4 regions of the Serratia sp. 2723 genome follow, and region 1 is predicted to be linked to each of the others. Evidence: predicted binding sites of a transcription regulator. Region 1 holds the regulator's gene; each other region holds the start of a gene.
What was found. The regulator Fur, encoded in region 1, represses iron uptake genes when iron is present. The targets are predictions, from matches to a motif close to ATAATAATGAGAACNACTATCAA.
Positions count from the first base shown of each region.

Region 2: a site for Fur is predicted at 1,604-1,626, ahead of ABIE29_RS18755 (Nramp family divalent metal transporter). Genes of this name have one in related genera too.
Region 3: a site for Fur is predicted at 1,719-1,741, ahead of sufA (Fe-S cluster assembly scaffold SufA). Genes of this name have one in related genera too.
Region 4: a site for Fur is predicted at 1,187-1,209, ahead of sodA (superoxide dismutase [Mn]). Genes of this name have one in related genera too.

Region 1 covers NZ_JBNDIN010000003.1:57,413-60,536, forward strand. Annotated here, with positions in the region: gene ybfF (esterase) at 1-115, shown strand, start outside; gene ybfE (LexA regulated protein) at 363-650, shown strand; gene fldA (flavodoxin FldA) at 854-1,393, shown strand; gene fur (ferric iron uptake transcriptional regulator) at 1,703-2,149, shown strand; gene ABIE29_RS05170 (beta-N-acetylhexosaminidase) at 2,294-3,124, opposite strand, start outside.
Region 2 covers NZ_JBNDIN010000014.1:3,045-6,168, reverse strand. Annotated here, with positions in the region: gene ABIE29_RS18760 (DUF2502 domain-containing protein) at 1-212, shown strand, start outside; gene ABIE29_RS18755 (Nramp family divalent metal transporter) at 327-1,565, opposite strand; gene ABIE29_RS18750 (NupC/NupG family nucleoside CNT transporter) at 1,943-3,124, shown strand, end outside.
Region 3 covers NZ_JBNDIN010000005.1:242,570-245,693, forward strand. Annotated here, with positions in the region: gene sufB (Fe-S cluster assembly protein SufB) at 1-1,281, opposite strand, end outside; gene sufA (Fe-S cluster assembly scaffold SufA) at 1,296-1,667, opposite strand; gene ABIE29_RS10040 (hypothetical protein) at 2,143-2,547, shown strand; gene menI (1,4-dihydroxy-2-naphthoyl-CoA hydrolase) at 2,720-3,124, opposite strand, start outside.
Region 4 covers NZ_JBNDIN010000013.1:124,049-127,172, reverse strand. Annotated here, with positions in the region: gene fdnG (formate dehydrogenase-N subunit alpha) at 1-159, opposite strand, end outside; partial or broken gene fdhD (formate dehydrogenase accessory sulfurtransferase FdhD) at 395-1,159, shown strand; gene sodA (superoxide dismutase [Mn]) at 1,287-1,910, shown strand; gene ABIE29_RS18540 (methyl-accepting chemotaxis protein) at 2,111-3,124, shown strand, end outside.

The DNA of each region.
Region 1 (3,124 bases):
CCGTCAGTTCCCGCAGGCTCGCGCCTATGTGGTTGCAGGCTCCGGCCACTGGGTCCATGCAGAGAAACCGGACGCCGTATTACGGGCAATCCACCGTTTTATTGACCAACCGTGAGCTTAAATGGCGAAAAAACGCGCTAGACAGAATAGCTTAGCGCGTTTGTGGCTAAGTTAGGCATTGTCGTTGCTCCATCTGCTGGGGTAATATGGCGCGCTATAATTTTGCCACCCTGTCCAGGTGTGAAGCTGCGCTTGGCTGGGGGCGAATTTGGGTTAGGGTTTATTGGCCCGAATTGTGTAAATCAAACCGTCAGGAAGCGTAAACCGCTTTTTGATGCAAACTCCCTTGCAGTAGCGCAACAATGGCAAAAGAACAAACGGATCGCACGACGCTGGATTTGTTCGCAGATGAACGCCGTCCAGGGCGCCCGAAAACCAACCCGCTTTCCCGTGATGAACAGCTTAGAATTAATAAGCGCAATCAGCTACGACGGGACAAAGTGCGTGGATTACGGCGTGTGGAGCTGAAAATCAACGCAGACGCGGTAGATGCTCTGAACAAACTGGCCGACCAGCGCAATATCAGCCGCAGCGAATTGATCGAACAAATGCTGTTGGCCCAACTGGCGGAAGAACAGCCAGAACACTGATCTCTGCTGCCGCACGCGCGGCACGGCGTTAAGGATGACGCCAGATCGGTTCCACCTCCGCTGAGGCATCGCATAAACGCGATAAAACCTCAGGGCAAATTTCTGGCATGATACGCATTTACGGCTGAGCAAGCCTTCCCTTGGCAGCGCCTCAGGCCGCGTTTACGCAATACATTCATTTGAATTAAAAGGTTATTCTCACTATGGCTCATGTAGGCATTTTCTTTGGCAGCGACACTGGCAATACCGAAAACATTGCCAAGATGATCCAAAAGACGCTTCAGCAAAAATTCGGCAACGACGTGGCAGAAATCCACGACATCGCCAAAAGCAGTAAAGAAGATCTGGCAGCGTTTGACATCCTGCTGCTCGGTATCCCAACCTGGTACTACGGCGAAGCACAGTGCGACTGGGATGATTTCTTCCCGACGCTGGAAGATATCGACTTTAACGGCAAGCTGGTAGCGCTGTTTGGCTGTGGCGATCAGGAAGACTACGCGGAATATTTCTGCGATGCGATGGGCACCATCCGCGACATCATTGAACCACGCGGTGCGGCCATCGTCGGCCATTGGCCAACCAAAGGCTACCATTTCGAAGCCTCCAAGGGTCTGGCAGATGACGATCACTTTATCGGGCTGGCCATTGACGAAGATCGTCAACCTGAGCTGACCAACGAACGCGTAGACGCCTGGGTCAAGCAAATCAGTGAAGAGCTGAGCCTGGCCGAGATCGTCGGCTAAGCTCTGAACATATTGTAGGGGCGCCGTATACTGCGCCCTTCTGTTATCGGCATCACGGATTAGAGCAATAGAAGCTACAAGTTTGTAACTTCCTGCCTCGCCACGGTAGACTAAGACATCGGTTTATCCCATCCATCAAAGCTTTGCATGATTACCCTGTAAAAGTGCAAAGATATGTTTGTTAACAACCGGCGGTTTCTATTTGCAGCAACCGGTTCTATAATGAGACGCGATTAACGCTTTGTGCCGACCGATGCCATAGGCGAGAACGCCTCAACTTGATTAGCATAGTAACAGGACTGAATCCGCATGACTGATAACAACTCCGCATTGAAGAAGGCTGGCTTAAAAGTCACTCTTCCGCGACTCAAAATCCTGGAAGTCTTGCAGGATCCGGCATGCCATCACGTCAGTGCGGAAGATCTGTACAAAAAACTGATAGATATGGGCGAAGAAATTGGCCTGGCCACGGTATACCGCGTGCTGAACCAGTTTGACGACGCAGGTATTGTGACACGCCACAATTTTGAAGGCGGCAAGTCGGTATTCGAACTGACTCAGCAACACCACCACGATCACCTGATTTGCCTGGACTGCGGCAAAGTGATCGAGTTCAGCGACGAATCCATCGAAGTGCGTCAGCGCGATATCGCCAAGCAACACGGTATCAAGCTCACCAACCACAGCCTGTACCTGTACGGCCACTGTGAAACCGGCGATTGCCGCGAGAACGAAGCGCTGCACGACAAGAATTGATTCTGGCCCGCGCCAGAACGCGAAAACCGCCTACATGGCGGTTTTTTTATGCCCGGATGACAGAGAAAAAAATCCCCGGACAGGCCCGGGGAAAAATATCCACTCAATGATCACTATTGCAGTTTGCTCTCACCTCGCACTATTTTACGCTTTCACCGGTTCGGCGCGGCTGAAGCGTTTGCCGTCCGGGCTGATTGCACGGATTTGCACGTCACCCGCTACCGCAGGGCGCGCTTTATCGTCATAGCGCTGCCACTGTTTGCCGCCGTCGGTGGAATATTCAATCCCCAAACCTGGCAGAGAAATATTCGCTTCCAACTGACCACCGACGATACGTGCACCTGGAACCGGCAGGCGATAGCTCACGCCCGCTTTATCCATCTTGGCCAGCTCACGTTGACCAATCAGGTTAGCAAAGCGCAGCCAGTCCTGGTCCAGGGTTTTGGTATCGACCTGGTGGGTTTCGCCACCTTTGTACTCACGGCCAGCTTTGTAATCCTGCTCCCAGCTGGCGCGGTGCCATGCACGCTCTGCAAGCGACACTGCACGTGGGTAAATCATGTATTCCATCTGCTGGTCGGTACGCACGACTTCGCTCCACAGTTGTGCGGAAAGACCATATGCGCCCGGCCATGGTTTGTCGCTCTTGGCGGTGAAGTGGTTACCGTCACGGTCAACCGAGGTTTCGGCGTTCTGCGGCAGGTTGTTCGGCGCAAAGCTGAAGATCTTCTGCTCGTCGCTGAAGCGGGTGCCCCAGTAATAACCGTGTTCGTCCGGGCTGACTTCATATGGGAAGTCCATATAGACGTAGTCCGGGTTAGAGATCACCACGTCATAACCCTTGTTCGCCCAGTCGTTAGCCGAGTCGAAACCACCCCAGTACAGGGTATCCCAGAAGTTCACCGCCACATGCTTGGTCGCAAAGGCCTTCGAGTCTTTGGCATCTTTCAGGCCGTCCTGCCACGCCTGCATTCT
Region 2 (3,124 bases), on a different contig from region 1:
GCCATCAGGGACGTGATCTAGGGGAGCGCAGCCGCCGTGGCTACTATTGGGATGGTTATCGCTGGCGTGACCGCGATTACTGGCACAAAAACTACTACTACCATGATGGTCGCTACCGCAAGGCCGATAAATACTATTATAAACAGTATAAAAAGCACCATTATAAGAACAAGCATCATCACAAAAATCACCATCACGATCATGATGATTGACCCCTCACCTCACCCCTCTCCCACAGGGAGAGGGGGCTGATCGGCATCGTAATCAGCTGCAGAAGTCAGTCTGTAGCACGTTTATCCCCTCTCTATGAGTGAGGGTTAGGGATCCTAAAACAGGCTGCTGATCAGCAGATAACCGTTTAGCCCAACCACCACCAACACAATCAGTTTACCGAGATTCTGGATCAGACGACCATTGACCATATCTCCCATCAGTTCACGGTTGCCGGTAAACGCCAACAACGGCATCAACGCCAGGGCAATACCAAAGCTCAGCAGCACCTGGCTCAAAACCAGAATACGCGTCGCATCCATCCCCATCATGATGACAATAAACGATGGCATCATAGTGACCACCCGGCGTAACCAGATAGGGATATAGAAGCGGACAAAGCCCTGCATCACCACCTGCCCTGCCAAGGTGCCTACCACGGTAGAAGAGAGACCTGCTGCAACCAGGCTCAAACCAAAGATGGTGGCTGCCGCATTGCCGAGCAGCGGCTGCAACGTCAGGTAGGCTTGGTCGAGATCGGTAATGCCACTGTGGCCATTGAAATGAAATGCGGCAGCGGCGGTGGCCATCATCGCCAGGTTAACAAAACCGGCAATGGTCATGGCAATCGCCACGTCCAGCTTGGTGGCCGAATAACGTTCTGCTTTAGAGTCTTTACCAGCGGTCTGCGTCAGCGAGGAGTGCAAATAAATCACATGCGGCATGATGGTTGCCCCTAACACCCCCGCAGCAAGAAACACCGCATCACCATTCGGCAAATCCGGGATAGCCATCCCTCTAAGTAACCCGCTCAGCTGCGGCTGAGAAAACACCAGCTCCACGATATAGGCCATCGCCACAAACAGCAGCAGGCCGCCAATCACCAGTTCCAGTGGCTTTTGCCCGCGTTTTTGCAGCATCAGGATCAGGAAGGTGGCAATGCCGGTGAGGACTGCCCCCTGCAACAGCGTTACCCCCAGCAGCAGTTTGAAACCGATCGCGGCACCAATGAACTCGGCCAAGTCGGTGGCCATCGCGATAATCTCCGCCTGCACCCAATAGGCCCACACTGCCGGGCGCGGGAAGCGATCGCGGATATGTTCGGCAAGGTTTTTACCGGTAGCAATACCGAGTTTGGCAGACAGTAGTTGGATCAGCATCGCCATGACGTTGGCCCATACCACTACCCACAACAGCGTGTAGCCAAAAGAAGCGCCGGCTTGAATATTAGTGGCAAAATTGCCGGGGTCGATATAGCCGATGGCGGCGATAAAAGCAGGCCCCATCAGAGAAAGTTTGATCTTTCTGGACGGGCGGCTGGAGGAAGTATTGTTAACCGCGCGACTGTTCAGCATAGCGAAAACCCTTACTAATTTAGCTCGCCTTCATCTTTACTTAAATGATAATGATTATCAAGCGCATTTGCAGCGATAATGGTTATCCCTGCGATAGCCAAAAACGAGGTTTTATCGAACAGATCGCATGAAATCCTGGCGTTTACATCTACTCTGGATCACAAGGTTCAGAGCGGATCACGCTTGATAGTAAAACTAGCACAAAAATGCCACGAACACGCATATTTATTAACATCTTGATCTTTGGTGCTTTGCCATCATAGATTAGGACTATCTCCACTATGATTTTCCATATTTGTTATGAATGTCTCGTTTTTAAACTTGGCGTTACATAAAATGACAACCGAAATTCAGCCTGCCTCAAATTTGGAGCAAACATGTCCCATATTGCGCACTTTGCGTTAGCGTTAGTGGTGGTTGCGATCCTGGCCCTGTTAGTGTGCCGCGATCGTAAAAACATCCGCATCCGCTATGTTATTCAGTTGTTGGTTATTGAAGTGTTACTGGCCTATTTCTTCCTGAACTCGGAAGCAGGTTTAGGCTTTGTAAAAGGCTTTGCAGCAATGTTCGACAAGTTGCTCGGGTTTGCGGGGCAAGGGACTGATTTTGTGTTCGGCGGGATGGGTGATAAAGGTCTGGCCTTCTTCTTCCTGAAGGTGCTGTGCCCAATCGTGTTCATCTCTGCCCTGATCGGTATTCTGCAATACATCAAAGTGCTGCCGTTTATCATCCGCATCATCGGGACCGTGCTGTCTAAAGTGAACGGGATGGGCAAACTGGAATCCTTCAACGCCGTGAGTTCGTTGATTCTGGGCCAGTCTGAGAACTTTATTGCCTACAAAGATGTGCTGGGCAAGATGTCAGAAAAACGCATGTACACCATGGCCGCTACCGCGATGTCGACAGTTTCCATGTCCATCGTTGGCGCGTACATGACCATGCTGGATGCCAAGTATGTAGTAGCGGCGCTGGTACTGAACATGTTCAGCACCTTTATCGTCCTCTCACTGGTCAACCCTTATGACACCAGTAAAGAAGAAGAGCTGCACCTCGGCAATCTGCACGAAGGCCAAAGCTTCTTTGAAATGCTGGGTGAATACATTCTGGCAGGCTTCAAGGTGGCGATTATCGTTGCCGCCATGCTGATTGGCTTTATCGCGCTGATTGCCGCGCTTAACGGCCTGTTCAGCGCCATCTTCGGCCTGAGCTTCCAGGAAATCCTGGGCTACTTCTTCTATCCATTTGCCTGGATCCTTGGCGTGCCTAAGCATGAAGCGTTGCAGGTTGGCAGCATCATGGCGACCAAGCTGGTTTCCAACGAATTCGTCGCGATGATGGAACTGCAGAAAATCGGTGCTGAGCTGTCTCCACGCAGTATGGGTATCCTGTCCGTGTTCCTGGTTTCCTTCGCCAACTTCTCTTCTATCGGTATCGTAGCCGGTGCGATTAAAGGGTTGAATGAGCATCAGGGCAACGTGGTTTCACGCTTCGGCCTGAAGCTGGTTTACGGCTCTACCCTGGTTAGCCTGCTGTCAGCAGCCATCACAGGCCTGATTCTG
Region 3 (3,124 bases), on a different contig from region 1:
TTCCACATAAGGGAAGGTATGCGCCCCGCTGTTCGGCCCGATCAGCATCGAATCGCACTGGGTAAAGTTACGAGCGTTTTCCGCCCCGGGCAGGATCTTCACCAGCCCACGATAGGTATTTTGGCTGTGCCCGGCGGAGATCCCTTTGGCAATAATGGTCGACCTGGTGTTTTTACCGATGTGGATCATCTTGGTGCCGGTATCCGCCTGTTGGTAGCCGCTGGTCAACGCCACCGAGAAAAACTCACCGATAGAGTTGTCGCCCTGCAAGATCACGCTTGGGTATTTCCAGGTGATGGCCGAACCGGTTTCCGACTGCGTCCAGGACATTTTGGATCCTGCGCCTTCACACAACGCCCGTTTGGTGACGAAGTTAAGAATGCCGCCCTTGCTTTCGCCGCCGCCGGAAAACCAGTTCTGCACCGTGGAATACTTCACTTCAGCGTCTTTATGCAGGATCACTTCGACCACCGCCGCGTGCAGTTGATAGCTGTCACGTACCGGCGCTGAGCAGCCTTCGATATAGCTGACGTAGCTGCCCTCATCGGCAATCAGGATGGTGCGTTCAAACTGGCCGGTTTTCGCGGCGTTAATGCGGAAATAGGTGGAAAGCTCCATTGGGCAGCGTACGCCCTTTGGCACGTAGACAAAGGTGCCATCGGAAGCCACCGCAGCGTTGAGTGCGGCAAAGAAGTTGTCGTTATGCGGCACCACCCGCCCCAGGTACTTGCGCACCAGATCCGGATGATCGTGAATGGCTTCACCGAACGAGCAGAAGATCACCCCGCTCTCCGCCAGCTTTTCACGGTAGGTGGTCGCGACGGAAACCGAGTCGAAAATGGCATCGACCGCCACTTCGCTACCTTCACGCACCGGTACACCCAGTTGATTGAACGCCAGTTCAACCTCGCTGGTCAGGTAGCCGTTTTCCGTACTGGCGCCAGGTTGCTGCTCCGCCCCAGGCTGAGAACCGCAGGCATCATCACAGCTGCCGCAGGACGGCGCTGAATAGTAGCTGTAATCCTGATAGTTCAGCTTGTCATAGTTGGCTTTCAGCCAGTGTGGCTCTTCCATTTGCAGCCAGGCACGGTAAGCCTCCAGGCGGAATTCCAGCATCCACTCGGGTTCGTTACGCTTGGCCGAGATGGCGCGTACCACCTCTTCGTTGATACCTTTGGCCAACTCATCGGTGGCCAGTTGGGTAAAGAATCCTTCCTTGTAGCGACCTTCGCTGACCCAAGCCGGTACATCTTTCGCTGTTTCTACGTTGCTTCGTGTCATGTTGATTGCATCGCTTAAACGCCAAAGCTCTCACCGCACCCGCAGGCGTTCTGAGCTTTGGGGTTATTAAATTTGAACATCTGATTCAGCCCTTCCCGAACAAAATCTACCGTGGTGCCATCAATAAACGGCATCGCCTTGAGCGGCACGAACAACTTTGCCCCGTCACGTTCAAACAACAGATCGTCGCTGGCCGGTTCGCGGGTCAAATCCAGCACGTAGGCAAAACCCGCACAGCCGGATTGTTTGACGCCGAGTTGCAGCCCTTTTACTTGCGCATCCTGCTGCATGAGTCTGATTATCTGCTTCACCGCGCTGTCGCTCAGCGAAATACCTTGCCAGACGTTATCTGCCAAGGAAAAAGTACCAACCTCTTCCGTATGCATATGGCCTACCTCACATTCGTGTTTTACTACAGCCGATCTGGCGTACCACCCATGTTAGTGATAATGATTATCACTTCAACCGTTTGTTTTGCGGGGGTATTTACCAAACGCCCAGATTTACGCTCGGTAACACGATAAACCGATGGCGTATCCAGACAAAACAGACTGCGGGATAATTCTTATCCCTATGAATTTATAGCAATTCATCATATCTCGTACGGCTTATCCCACTGCCATGACAAGGTTATGGCGCCGGATAAATCGTCTGTTTTAAACATTCATAGAAAATACCTATTTCTGCATCTTGTCTGTCTGAAAAATGCCTTTCCCTGCTTTAAGTCTAGTCGCTCGCGTGTTTTTAGCCCGTGGTGGTCAAATCAACCACCAGAGAAAAAAATCGCCGAAGAGCATTGAACATCGCCACAGCAGCAAATATGATAATGATTATCATTAAGTTTTGATTGGACGTGAATCTATGGCCATCTCGATGAATGCGTGGCTGCTTGGCAAAATTGATGAATACAAGTTCAATATCCGTGATGCCACGGTGGATTTCTATATGGCGGAAGCGGCACTACAGCGGCCAGAATGCAACATCAATCATCTGAAGCGTTACAACGGCGTCAGCCTTGGCATGGCAAATTTATGCCTGGAAAATGGCGATGATGAAAGCTATCTGCATGCGCTGAGCAAACTGCATAACCGGCTGATCGTCGAGATCAACAATCCCCAGCGCTGTCAGTTGTTCCGCGTGCAAAGCTACCATTTTGCCCGGCATACGCTAACGCTGATTTGCCAGAAATATTCGATGGAAGGCGGTTGGGATAAGGCTACCGCTTTTCAGAAGGATTTTGTGAAACGGGTCCCCTTCCAGTTATAAAGCTGGCCCCTCTCCCACAGGGCAAGGGGACCGAACGAGTGCAACTGAAATTCGGTGACGCACTTTGGATGAGGGAGCGTTCGCGTTTGCTGAGATGACCTCCTTGCTTCCAAAAGAGCAGAGGCCAACAGATCCCTCTCCCTGTAGGAGAGGGTTGGGGTGAGGGGGGCCTCTATTCCAATACCGCCGTGGTCAGCCGTGAGGTACAGCACAGGCGATCGCGATCGTCGAAGATCTCGATCTGCCATACCTGATTGCGACGGCCAGCGTGCAACGCACGACAAACCCCACGCACCTGCCCTTTAAATACCGCGCGCAGGTGGTTGGCGTTGATCTCCAGCCCTACCACCTTTTGCTCCCCTTCGGTGCACAGATAACCGGCCATTGAGCCCATCGACTCGGCCAGTACCACCGAAGCCCCGCCGTGCAACAGGCCAAACGGCTGGGTAGTGCGGTGATCGACGGGCATCACCGCCTCCAAATAGTCCTCTTCCAAGCGGGTGAACCGAATGCCTACATGGGCCACCATGCATCCTTCGCCGCTTTGGTTAAGTTGTTCCAGCGTTGTTTCACGTTT
Region 4 (3,124 bases), on a different contig from region 1:
ACAATACGTGCAGGTATTACGGGTTTCACGGGCGCGCAGCAGTTTGTACTGCCGGGTTTCCGCCAATGCCACCGCCGGGCTAAAGCCCAGTGCGGCCACCGTGGTTCCTGCCATACCGCCAGCGCAGATCTTAAAGAACTGCCTTCTGCTGACCTGCATGGGGGTCTCCTTTCTCTCTCGTGTTGTCACATTGTTTCAAATGACGCTTCCCCCCTCAAAGCGGGACGCGCTAAAATCACTATTCTTATGTGGGTATTGGCCAAATGGGCCGCAACGGCGCCGCAATAATACCATAGCAGGCGTAGGGTTGTTACAAACAGGTGCCAGGAAAGTGAACAAAAATAACCAAGAGCAACCCACAAATGTGAACGCGCTCACGGGCCTGATCCAGGCTCCGGTGTACCAGCGCGGACAGTTGGCCACCACAGAGCAAGATTGGCTCGCCGAAGAAGTGCCGGTCGCGCTGGTGTATAACGGCATTTCTCACGTGGTGATGATGTGTACGCCAAAGGATCTGGAGGCGTTCGCCCTCGGTTTTTCCCTGTCGGAAGGGATTATCGACTCGCCACGGGATATCTTCAGTATAGAAGTTAATCCCACCTGCAACGGCATGGAGGTGCAAATTGAACTTTCCAGCCGCCGTTTTGCCGGGCTGAAGGAGCGCCGTCGGGCGATGGCGGGCCGCACAGGCTGCGGCGTTTGCGGTATTGAACAGTTGGCGGATATCTTCCGCCCGGTCACACCGCTGCCCTTCACCCAGACCTTCTCCTTGGCCAATCTCGATCGCGCCCTCGGCCAGTTACGCCAGGTGCAGAAGGTCGGCCAACTGACAGGCTGTACCCACGCTGCAGGTTGGATCTCACCGCAGGGTGAACTGCTGGGCGGCTGTGAAGACGTTGGCCGCCATGTGGCGCTGGACAAAATGCTCGGTATACGCGCCAAACAAGACTGGCGACAAGGGGCGATCCTGGTTTCCAGCCGGGCCAGCTACGAGATGGTGCAAAAATCCGCCATGTGCGGTGCAGAGATCCTGTTTGTGGTCTCTGCCGCCACCTCGCTGGCGGTGGAAATCGCCGAGCGCAGCAACCTGACATTGGTTGGCTTTAGCAAACCTGGCCGGGCAACGGTGTTTACTCATCCGCAACGTATTACCGATTAAAGGATTATCCACACTATCCGCAGGGCATTGATAATCATTTTCAATATCATTTAATTAATTATAATGCATCATACTGCTTACGCGGTGCTCACATTTTGCGCCGCCTTACCCTACTGGAGATGATGTTATGAGTTATTCACTGCCATCCCTGCCTTACGCTTACGACGCACTGGAACCGCATTTCGACAAACAGACGATGGAAATCCATCACACCAAACACCACCAGACCTACGTCAACAACGCCAACACCGTGCTGGAAGCTTACCCTGAGCTGGCTTCGCTGAGCGTAGAAGCGCTGATCCAGGATCTGGATAAAGTCCCTGCAGACAAGCGCACCTTTATGCGCAACAACGCAGGCGGCCACGCTAACCACAGCCTGTTCTGGAAAGGTCTGAAAACCGGCACCACGCTGGGTGGCGATCTGAAAGCCGCTATCGAGCGCGATTTCGGCAGCGTAGAGAAATTCCAGGAAGAGTTCGAGAAAGCCGCCGCCACCCGTTTCGGTTCTGGCTGGGCTTGGCTGGTGCTGAAAGGCGACAAACTGGCCGTGGTATCTACCGCTAACCAGGACAGCCCGCTGATGGGCGAAGCCGTCTCCGGCGCTTCAGGCTTGCCAATCGTTGGCCTGGACGTGTGGGAACACGCTTACTACCTGAAATTCCAGAACCGTCGCCCTGACTACATCAAGGCATTCTGGAACGTGGTGAACTGGGACGAAGCGGCCAAACGCTTCGCCGAAGCCAAGAAATAATTTGGCGTTCCCCTATGGATTTCAAAGGGGTGAGGTCCATGGATGGGCCGAATAGCTATGTGCAGGTAACAACGCTGCAGCTTGAAACACGACGATGATGCCCGCTGATGCGGGTATCTTTTTGCCCATTGTCCGCTAAAGTTTAACCGCCTCTTGCCGATGCTTTGTTCAATTGACTAACGCCTAAAGAGGGAAAAATCATGGCGGCATTGCAAGCTTTGGCAGGAAAAATCATTCATCTCACTGTAGGTAAAAAGCTCGGACTCGGATTCTCTCTGATGTTAATACTGGCGATCATTATCGCTGGCACCGGAATAACCTACCTCAATCTTATCGAATCACGCAGCAATCGCATCGATTTCAGCTATCAGCTGACGGGCGAAATCGGCCAGGCGAAATACTACCGCGCCATGTTTAGCCAAAAGTACAAGCCTGAGTTCCTCGAGCGTAACCGCAAACATATCGAGAACGCGTTACAGCTGGCCAGCCATGCACAGAACCTGGATTGGGATACGCAAAGCCGCAAGGATCTGGAGTTGCTGGTGGTGTTGCTAGGTAACTACGATCAGCAACAGAAAATGTTTGCCAAAGCCGTGGCGGATAAAGACGCGGTGCGAGCAAGCTGGAACATGTCCGAAGTTCAGGACAGCCTGAGCCAGGTTGAACGTCAGGTGGGTACTGCCGATCTGCAACTGGCGTTTACCCAGTTAAACCAGAAGTTGACCCAGATCCGCTACTATGCCCGTGGCCTGGTGCTGCAACCCACTCGCGACGCCGAAACCCCATTGCTCAGCGCTATCGATGACGCCCGTAGCGCCGCCCACACGCTCAGCCAACGCCTGAACGAGTCACAGCGCCCATTGCTACAGCCCCTGTTGAGCGTGCTTGACGAGTATAAAGGCCACATCGCGGCCTACCTGCCCGCCGTTGAGAATGAGTTCAAGATCAGCAAACAGCTCGGCGGCTACGCTGACGAGATCGGTACGCTGGTTAACAATTTCATGAAAGATGAGCTGACGCAGACGCACAAAAATATCAATACCGCACAGTGGCAAATGGGGATCACCACGGCGATCGCCATTCTTGCCGGCCTGCTGGTGTCATGGCGTATCACATTGCAGATCACTCGCCCACTCAGCAGCACCTTGGAACTGGCAGAACGTATTGCCAAGGGTGATCTACGCCAGGCGCAAACCAGCACCCGCCGTGATGAA